2 regions of the Dietzia sp. NPDC055343 genome follow, and region 2 is predicted to be linked to the other one. Evidence: riboswitches for the same ligand, from Rfam matches in the RefSeq annotation. Region 2 holds a riboswitch; the other holds the start of a gene.

Region 1 (4,794 bases), on a different contig from region 2:
GCCGAAGATCCCGGACCCGCTCCCGGCGCACGACCTCTGCGGTCGCGAGCAGACCCTCCGCCAGCGGAGTGCGGCCGCCCGCGGGGAGCTCCGCCAGGCGCGTCGCGGCGATGTCGACCGAGGAGGTGGGCGGGAGGGCGACCTGCGCGCCGGACCCGCGGAAGGTCACCAGGCCCACGGTGTCGCGGCGGCGATAGGCGTCCAGCAGCAGCGAGAGGATGGCGGTCTTGACCTGCTCCATCCGGGTGCGGGCGGCCATGGACCCGGAGGCGTCCACGCAAAAGAGCACGAGGTTGGACTCGCGGCCCTCGCGCACGGCCGAGCGCAGGTCCTCGGGCGCCAGCAGCAGCCGGCCGCCCTGAAGGCCCCCGGTGCGGCCGCGGCCCGCCTGCCACCTGGCGGCAGCGCGGATGGTGGCGGGAAGATGCAGGTCCGAGCCGGTGAAGTCGCCCGATCCGATCCGCCGCCCCGAGCTGGTGAGCGCGCGAGACCGGCGGCCGGCAGCGCCGTGGCCGGTGCCGGCGACGGACAGCAGCCGGGTGCGGTACGGGTCCGCGGCGGAGGCCACGGTGCCGGGCGGGATGCCACCGGGCGCCCCGGCCGGGGAGTCGCCCTGGTCGCCCTCCTCGGCGACGTCGGGACCCTGCTCCGCGTCGGGACGCTGCGGGTCTGCGGTGTCGTGGCCGGTGTGGGACTCCTCGGTGCCGCGGCCGGCGTCGAGGTCTGCGTCCGGGCGGGTGTCCGTGCCGGGGTCAGTACGGGCGTCGTCGGCGGCGCTTGCATCGGCCGGGTCCGCATCCCGGGGGGCGTCCGCTTCGTGAGCCCCGTCGGTGCCCGGCTGCCCGTCCGGGGTCTCGGCGCGATCCGTGGACTCGGTGTCCGGATCCCCGTCGGGCTCGGGGTCGGGCTCGTCGTCGTCGCCCAACAACCTCTCCAACAGGTCCTCGTCGAGGCCCGGCGCATCGAAGGGGGCGCGCCGACGGCGGTGGGGTAGCGCCATGCGCGCGGCGACGCGGATGTCCTCGCGCGTGATCCGCGCCCGGCCCTGCCAGGCGGCGTGCGCGGCGGCGGTGCGGGCGGTGACGATGTCGGCGCGCATGCCGTCCACGTCGAACCCGGCGCAGACCCGCGCGATGGTGGCCAGTGCCCACGGCGACATCGGCACGCGGTCGACCAGCTCGCGCGCGGCGACGATCCGCTCGGCCAGCGCGGCCTCGTCGGCGGCGAAGCTCGAGGCGAACCCGGTCGGGTCGGATTCGAACGCGATGCGACGGCGCACCACCTCGGCCCGGAGTTCGGGGTCGCGCGGGGCGGCCACCTCCACGGTGAGGCCGAATCGGTCCAGCAGCTGGGGCCGGAGCTCGCCCTCCTCGGGGTTCATGGTGCCGATCAGCACGAAGCGCGCGGCGTGGTCCACCGAGACGCCGTCGCGCTCGACGGTCACGCGGCCCATCGCGGCGGCGTCCAGGAGAAGGTCCACCACGTGGTCGTGCAGGAGGTTGACCTCGTCCACGTACAGCAGGCCGCGGTGGGCCCGCGCGAGCAGGCCGGGCTCGAAGACGGTGACGCCGTCACTGAGCGCGCTCTCCAGATGGAGAGAGCCGGTGATGCGGTCCTCGGACACGCCGATCGGCAGCTCGACCAGGCGGACGGCACGCTGCTCGACAGGGGCGTCGGCGGGGATCCGGCCGTCGGGGGTCTCGGTGCCGCGGTCGGTGGGCGCGGAGGAGAAGCGATCGCCGGCCACCACGTCGATGGGCGGTAGGACGCCGGTGAGCGCGCGCACCATCGTGGACTTGGCGGTGCCCTTCTCGCCGCGGATGAGGACACCACCCACCGACGGCGACACCGCGGTGAGGATGAGGGCGAGCGCCATGTCATCGGATCCGACGACGGCGCTGAAAGGGTAGTGCTGTGGCATGGGGGCTCCCGCTCTCGTCTGCCAGTGGCGGTCAGCGCGAGGCCGGTCTCCGGACTTCCCGGCTCATCTCGGAACGTGCGCACTGTGCGCGATCGTCTGAGAGGCCGGGTCACCGTAGCGGGCCCTGTGCCGGATTCTCACCGGCTTCCCTGATTCTCCCCTCCGCACCGCCTGGGCGGGTCGTGGGGCACCTCGTGCTGTGGGGTTGTTCAGTTGACTGCATGCCAGGCTACCCACCATCTCCGGCACCGTGGCTCCCGGCCTCGGCTGTAGTCTTCCGGCTCATGAACGCACAGGTGGTCGTGGTGGGCATCGGCGGCGACGGCTGGGACGGTCTCGACGAGGCCCGCCGTCGCGCCGTCCGTGACGCCGATGTGCTGCTCGGCGGGGAGCGTCATCTCGCGATGATCCCGGGGGAGGTGGCGGCCATACGGGAGCCCTGGCCGCGGCCGCTTCTGCCTGGTCTGCCCACGCTCCTCGAGCGCCACCGCGACCGCCGGATAGTGGCTCTGGCCTCGGGCGACCCGCTGGTCGCGGGCATCGGGGCAACACTCATCAACGCACTCGGTCGCGACGCGGTGACGGTGCTCCCCGCCGTCTCGTCGGTGGCACTGGCGCGTGCGCGGATGGGCTGGTCGGCCGAGTCAGTGGCGGTGCTCCGGGACCATCGCACGATCGCCCGCGAACTGTCCCCCGGGCGTCGGGTCCTGATCCTCTCGGCGGACCGCCACACGCCCGCCGAGGTCGCCGCGATGCTCACCGCCGCCGGCTTCGGCGCGAGTGAAATGACCGTGCTGGCCGACCTGGGCGCCCCCGCGGAGGCGAGCGAGCGCAGTCGAGCGAGCGAGTGGTCGCCGGGCGACGAGGCCCCGGCCCTGCACGTGCTGGCCGTGGAGTGCGGGGTCGGAACGGGGCAGGACGGGCGCCCCGACAACGACGACGACAACGCCGGCCCCACGGCCCCACACCCGGCGCGATGCCTGGGCATGGTGCCCGGGCTTCCCGACGACGCCTTCGAATCCGACGGCCAGCTCACGCGCCGCGACCTGCGGGCGTCGGCTCTGTCCCGGCTGGCCCCGGGGTACGGGGAGTTGCTCTGGGACGTGGGAGCCGGTGCCGGCTCGGTGGGGATCGAGTGGATGCGGGCCCACCCGAGCTGCCGGACGATCGCGGTCGAGGCGAACCACGCCCGCGCCGAGCGGATCGGTCGCAACGCAGCCCGCCTCGGGGTGCCGGCGCTCGAGGTCGTCCGGGGACGTGCGCCCGAGGCTCTGGAGGGGTGCCCCCGTCCGGACGCCGTCTTCATCGGCGGCGGTGGCACTGCTCCGGGACTGGTCGACCTGTGCTGGGATGCGCTCCGGCCGGGCGGTCGGCTGGTCGCACACGCGGTCACCGTCGAGACCGAGCGCGTGCTGCTCGACGCCCGCGCCGAACTCGGCGGCGAACTGACCAGGTTCCACGTGGAACACGCGGACGCGATCGGTGGATTCACCGGCTGGGCGCCCGCGCGCGCGGTGGTGCAGTGGGCCGCCGTCAAACCGCTGGAGACATCTGTAGAGGAGATCTCGTGACCGTTCATTTCGTGGGTGCCGGCCCCGGCGCCGCTGACCTGCTCACACTGCGCGCGGCGGCCGCGCTTCGGGCGGCCGACGTCTGCCTCTACGCCGGCACCTACCTCGACGAGGGCGTGCTCGATCACTGCCGGCCCGATGCCCGCCTGGTCGATACCCAGCACCTGGACCTGGACGGGATCATCGCCGAGATCGCCGCCGCTCACGCCGAGGGGTTGGACGTGGTGCGGCTGTGCTCGGGCGATCCGTCGCTGTACTCGGCGCTGGCCGAGCAGACGCGCCGCCTCGACACCGCCGGGGTGCCGTGGGACGTGGTCCCGGGCGTGCCCGCGTACGCGGTGGCCGCCGCCGAGCTGGGCGTGGAGCTCACCGTGCCGGAGGTGGTGCAGTCGGTGGTGCTCACCCGCGTTCAGGCCCGCTCCACAGCGATGCCGCCCGCGGAGGCGCTGGAGCACTTCGCCGCCACCGGAGCGACGTTGGTGCTGCACCTGGCCATCACGCGGATCCGCGAGCTCGCCGAGCGGTTGGTGCCGACGCACGGCGCAGACTGCCCGGTTGCGGTGGTCGCCAACGCCAGCCGCCCGCACCGCGTGGAACTGCGGGGCACGCTCGCCGACATCGCGGACTCCGTCGAGGCGGCGGGACTACGACAGGCCGCGGTCATTCTGGTCGGCCGCGCGATGGACCGGCCCGGCTCGGCCGAGTCGTGGCTCTATGCCTCCGACCCGGAGCGGGAGTCGAAGCGGCGGCGAGCCGCTGGGTAGGAGCCGGGGCCCGAACCGCCGTCGCGGAACATCCGGAAACCGTGAAACGGCTCTCCGGTGATGGTAGCGAGCTCTGTATCTGCGCGCCGCCACGGCAGCGAAGACGCGGGGATCCGGGCAGTACTGGAGCACCGATATTTCGATACCGGTAGGCCCGCGGGCAGATCCGAGCCCAGAGCTGAAACGAATGATCGGCGACCCTGACGGCGGGCCACTGATCGAGGTGGTCGCCGACCAGGTCCACGCCGGAGAACTGCATGTCTCCCACGCCATGTCGCTGACGTCGGCAGTGGCCCGCGAAGTGCTCGGGGTGACCGCGGGCCACTAGATGTGACTGGCCAGGTCGACCGCCGACTGCGATCTCCGCAGGAGGAATCGTGAGCACGACGAACGAGCGCGGAGTATTGTGCGCAGCTCGCGGATGCGAGCGAGGGCGGCGACTACGAGGTGCTGGACGACGCCGCCCAGGTCCGTCAGGACTATCGCCCCGGTCGGCCGTGCAAGAGGGAGGGCGCCGAGCACACCCGTCCACTCGCAG
Region 2 (4,794 bases):
CATACGTCGAGGGTGCGGCCACCGGCGCGTCCGGGGCGTACCTCGCCGCGGACGCCGAACACGTCGGCCAACAGAGCGGGGGAGAGCACCTTCTCGGGCAGGCCGTCGGCCACCACCCGGCCGCGCTGGAGGACCGCCATCGCGTCGCAGTACTCGGTGGCCATCCGCAGGTCGTGCAGGGTCAACAACACGGCCAGGCCGTCGGCGGCCAGCCTGCGCAGTAGCGTCAGGACGGACAGTTGCTGGTGCAGATCCAGATGATTGGTGGGCTCGTCGAGCAGGAGGACCTCCGGTTGCTGGGCCAGGGCGCGCGCGATCGAGACCCGCTGCCGCTCGCCGCCCGACAGGGCCAGCACATCGCGCTCGGCCAGCTCCGTCATCCCGACCTGCGCCAGGACGGTGTCCACCACAGCGGAGTCGTCGGTGCCGAACGGTTCGAACATGCCCCGCTTGACGGTGCGGCCGAGTCGGACTGATTCGCGGACCGTGATCCCGCCGAGCGAGACCGGTTCCTGCGTGCTCACCCCCACCGTCCGGGCCAGGGCGCGGCGGCGCAGTGAGGTGATGTCCGCGCCGTCGATCGAGACGAGACCGGCCGTGGTGGGCAGCGCCCGGTAGCAGGTGCGCAGCAGGGTCGTCTTGCCGCTGCCGTTGGGGCCGACCAGTGCGGTGACCCGGCCGGGCATGACGGTCAGTCCCGCCCCGTCGAGGATCTGTCGACCCCCGAGGCGGGCGTCGACATCGAGTGCGGTCAACGTGGTCATACCGAGGCCTTCCCGTAGCGACGCCACAACATCAGCAGGAACACCGGACCGCCGATCACGCCGGTCACCACGCCGACCGGGAGCTCGGCCCCGTCGGACACGGACCGGGCGGCCAGGTCCGCCAGCACCAGCGCCACGGCGCCGAGCACGGCCGCGGTCGGCAGCAGCCGTACCGACGTGCGCCCGGTGAGGTAGCCGGCCAGGTGCGGGATCAGCAGGCCGATGAAGCCGATGGTCCCGGACACGGCCACGGCGCCCGCGGTCAGCAGCGAGACCAGCAGCAGCATGAGGATGCGGAAGCGAGGCACGTTGACGCCCATCGCGGTGGCGCCGTCGTCGCCGGTCAGGAGCAGATCCAGGTGGCGGCTGCAGAGCAGGACCACCGTCCCGGCCACCGCGAGGATGCCGAGCGGGGCCCACAGCATGGTCCAGCCGGCGTCCCCGAATCCGCCGGCCAGCCAGCGCATGACGGTGCCGAGCTGGTGATCGTCACCCAGCACCAGGAGCACGAATGTGTTGAGCGCGCCGAACACCATGGTCATGGCCGCGCCCACCAGGACGATCGCGGTGGTGTCATGCGCGCGGCGCGCGACCAGGATGACGCCGGCCAGCGGCAGAAGCGCGCCGAGAAAGGCGGCCATCGGGAGCGTGAACACGCCCCATACGCCGGCGCCGATCCCGAGCACGGTGAGCACCACCACGCCGAACCCGGCGCCCGAGGACACCCCCAGCAGATATGGGTCGGCCAGCGGGTTGCGGGTGACAGACTGGGCCACGCCACCGGCCACCGCCAGCGACGCTCCGACAGCGGCGGCCATGAGCGATCGGGGCAGCCGGGACTCGATGACGATCGCCTCGCGCGCCTGGGTCCACCACGGTTCGAACGCGCCGGGGGCGATGCGGTGGGCGACGATCGCCCACACGTCGCCGATCGGGATCGACACCGACCCCAGCGAGACGCCGGCGGCGATCGACATCAGCAGGAGCACCACCAGTGGGACCAGGATGAGCCACATCCGGCGTCGGCGCGGCGGCGCTGGTGGTGCGGCGGAACCGGGCCGGGAGGCGCGGCCGGCGGCGTCGGCCACGGGTTCGGCGACGGTGGTCATCACCGGCCCCCGAACGCCTGCGGATGTAGTGCGCGGGCGATGGTCTCGGTGGAGGTCGTCATGCGTGAACTCTCGAAGAAGTCCGACAGCGGCACCACCACGATGCGGTCCTCCCGAACGGCCGGCGTGGTGGACATGATGGGCTGGTTGCGCAGGTAGGCGACCTTGTCCTCCGCGCTGGTGGCACCGTAGTCCAGCACCACGATCGCCTCGGGCTGCCGCTCGCCCAGGATCTCCCACGTCGTCGTGACGTACGGCTTCTCGCCCTCCGTGAAGATGTTGTCTGCGCCGGCGTACTCGCCAATCAACTGCCCGACCCCCACGCCGCCGATCGTGGTGGGCTCCGCCTCGCCGCCGTCGTAGAAGAAGGTCGGAATGCCGCTGACGCCAGCCTCATCCAGCGACTCGCGCACCTCGTTCATGTCCCGGGTGATCCGCTCGGTCAGGTCCTCGGCCCCGTCCTCGACGCCGAGCACGCGGCCCAGTTGCTCGAAATCGGTGTCGAGCATCCCCAGGTCGGGAAAGCCCTCGCCGCAGTACTCGGAGAACAGGAACGTGGAGATCCCCTGGGCCTCCAGGGCGTCGCGGCTGCGGCCCTCCTTCTCATCAAAGGCGCTGCGCATACCGCCGACCACCATGTCCGGCTCCAGGTCGATGATCTGCTCCCAGGTCGGGTACTCCTCGGCCAGGGACGGGATGGCGTGGAACTGCTCGGCCACCTCAGGCAGTACATCGTTCTGTTCGCCGTAACCCATACCGACGATCCGGTCGCCTGCGCCCATTTGGATCAGTGTCTCGGTGACGTGGTCGTTCATCGAGATGATGCGCTGCGGCGGCGCCTCAAAGGTGGCCTCGCGCTCGCAGTTGGTGATGGTCACCGGCTCGGCGAACGTCTCACCCCCGCCGCTGCTCTCGATCGCCTCCCCGCGGGAGCAGCCGGTGAGGGCGACGCCGGCCACGACGAGCGTGGACAGGGTGATTCGGGACTTGCGAGGGAACATGATCAGACCTCGGATCGTGTCATGAGGTCAGACGACACGAGAGACCTGTGGGTGGGTAGGCGTCAGCGACGCCGCATCACCTGCAGGACTCCGGTTCGCAGACCTCGGCGATGTACTCGGAGTCGCGGACATCCGGGCAGGTAATCGGGCTCGCGGCCACCTTGGTGGCCACACACCGTTGCGGGTCAGCGCCGGAGTCTCACCGGTCTTCCCCTGCGTGTTCCGGATGTCAGCAGTACAGGGACAGGGTAAGCACAGGGCTCTCACCGGAGGGTCGTCACCCCCTTGTCCGAGACCGTCTGCGCCTGATCCCGGGCACCCTCCCACGCGGTGATGAGACGGCTCACGGTGTCGGCGTCGCGGACGGCCAGGCGCACGTGCCGCGGGTCGAGCCCCGGGAAGGTGTCGCAGCGGCGGACGGCGACGCCGCGTTCGCCGAGCCGGGCCCGGAAGTCGTGGGGATCGTGCCCCTCCGGCGTCTTGACCAGGATGAACGGGGCCACGGGTGGGACGGCGATCTCGATCCCCGCGCCGGTGAGGGCCTCGCACATCGCCGCGCGGTCGGCGGCGAGTCGCCGCCGGATCCGATCGAGGTGGGCCGACGCCTCGCCCGAGCAGCAGGCGGCCACGGCCTCCAGTTGGAGGGTGCCGAGCGGCCAGTGGACCCGGTGCGCGGCCAGGTCGGCGAGGACCGCCGCGTCCCCCACCGCGTATCCGGCGCGCAGTCCGGCCAGCGCCCAGGTCTTGGTCACCGAGCGCAGGACCACGAGCCCGGGCAGGTCGGCGCCGGCGAGCGACGAGCCGTCCTCGGCGTCGACCACGTCGCAGAACGCCTCGTCCACCACCGTGACCCGCCCGGGGCGGCACAGCGCCGCGATGGTCGCCCGTGGGTGGAGGACGGACGTGGGGTTGGTGGGATTGCCGACGACGACGAGGTCGGCCGACTCCGGAACGAGTCCGGGGTCGAAGATGTACGGCTCGCGCAGGATCACCCGGGTGACGGGCACCCCGGCCCGCCGAAGTTCCACCTCGGGTTCGGTGAACGACGGGTGCACCACGGCGGCGCGCAGACCCCGGCGCGCGGCATGGTCGGCCAGCAGATGGAAGCCCTCCGCGGATCCGGCGAGCGGGAGCACCCGGCCGGGGTCGGCCCCGTGCCTCTCGGCCACAGCCCGGCGGGCCCGGTCCTCGTCGGCGGCGGTCGGGTAGGCGGCCAGATCGTCGATGCGTTGCCGCAGCCGGTCGGCCAGCCATGCGGGCGGGCGGTCCCCGTGGACGTTCACCGCGAAGTCGATCGCGCCCGGGCCGACCTGGGTGTCGCCGTGGATACGAAGCTTGTCGAGGTCCTCAGCCATCGCGCCGCACCGTCCTCGCGTGGGCGACGAGCAGACCGGCGATCATCAGGCCGGCGGTAACCAGCTGGACCCGGTCGTGGAGGCGAACGGCCCGGCCGATGTCCTCGGCGCGGACCGGCCGCCCGTCCCCGAGGACCGCGCGCTGCTGCACGCCGTACGGGTAGGGGGTCGGGCCGCCGAGCCGGACCCCGAGCGCGCCGGCGCACACCGACTCCACCACTCCGGCATTCGGGCTGGGGTGCGTGCGGGCGTCCCGACGCCAGGTCCGTAGGGCGCCGGAGGGGCTGCCGCCGATGGTGCCGGCGACCGCGACGCCGATGAGCCCGGCGAGGCGGGCCGGAACGAATCCCAGGACGTCGTCGAGCCTGGCCGAGGCGGTGCCGAAGTGCTGGTACCGCGGTGAGCGGTGACCGACCATCGCGTCCAGTGTGTTGGCGGTCCGGTGCATCGCGGCGCCGGCCGGGCCCGCGATCGCGGCCCAGAACAGCGTGCACACGGCCGCGTCGGAGGTGTTCTCCGCGACCGATTCCACGACCGCGCGGGCCAGGTCGTCGGGGTCGAGGGC

The links. Region 2 has a riboswitch for cobalamin ahead of ACWIE7_RS07675 (ABC transporter substrate-binding protein). Riboswitches for the same ligand answer to the same signal wherever they lie in the genome.
Region 1: linked by a shared signal. The riboswitch ahead of ACWIE7_RS14830 (VWA domain-containing protein) and the one ahead of ACWIE7_RS07675 (ABC transporter substrate-binding protein) in region 2 are both predicted to bind cobalamin.

The regions. Positions count from the first base shown of each region.
Region 1 covers NZ_JBSHMJ010000035.1:5,662-10,455, reverse strand. The annotation lists gene ACWIE7_RS14830 (VWA domain-containing protein) at 1-1,921, opposite strand, end outside; cobalamin riboswitch at 1,945-2,131, opposite strand; gene cbiE (precorrin-6y C5,15-methyltransferase (decarboxylating) subunit CbiE) at 2,206-3,492, shown strand; gene ACWIE7_RS14820 (cobalt-precorrin-4/precorrin-4 C(11)-methyltransferase) at 3,489-4,256, shown strand; gene ACWIE7_RS14815 (hypothetical protein) at 4,444-4,584, shown strand.
Region 2 covers NZ_JBSHMJ010000011.1:82,973-87,766, reverse strand. The annotation lists gene ACWIE7_RS07685 (ABC transporter ATP-binding protein) at 1-764, opposite strand, end outside; gene ACWIE7_RS07680 (FecCD family ABC transporter permease) at 761-1,873, opposite strand; gene ACWIE7_RS07675 (ABC transporter substrate-binding protein) at 1,873-2,874, opposite strand; adenosylcobalamin-variant (AdoCbl-variant) riboswitch at 3,005-3,102, opposite strand; gene cobC (Rv2231c family pyridoxal phosphate-dependent protein CobC) at 3,138-4,229, opposite strand; gene ACWIE7_RS07665 (CobD/CbiB family cobalamin biosynthesis protein) at 4,222-4,794, opposite strand, start outside.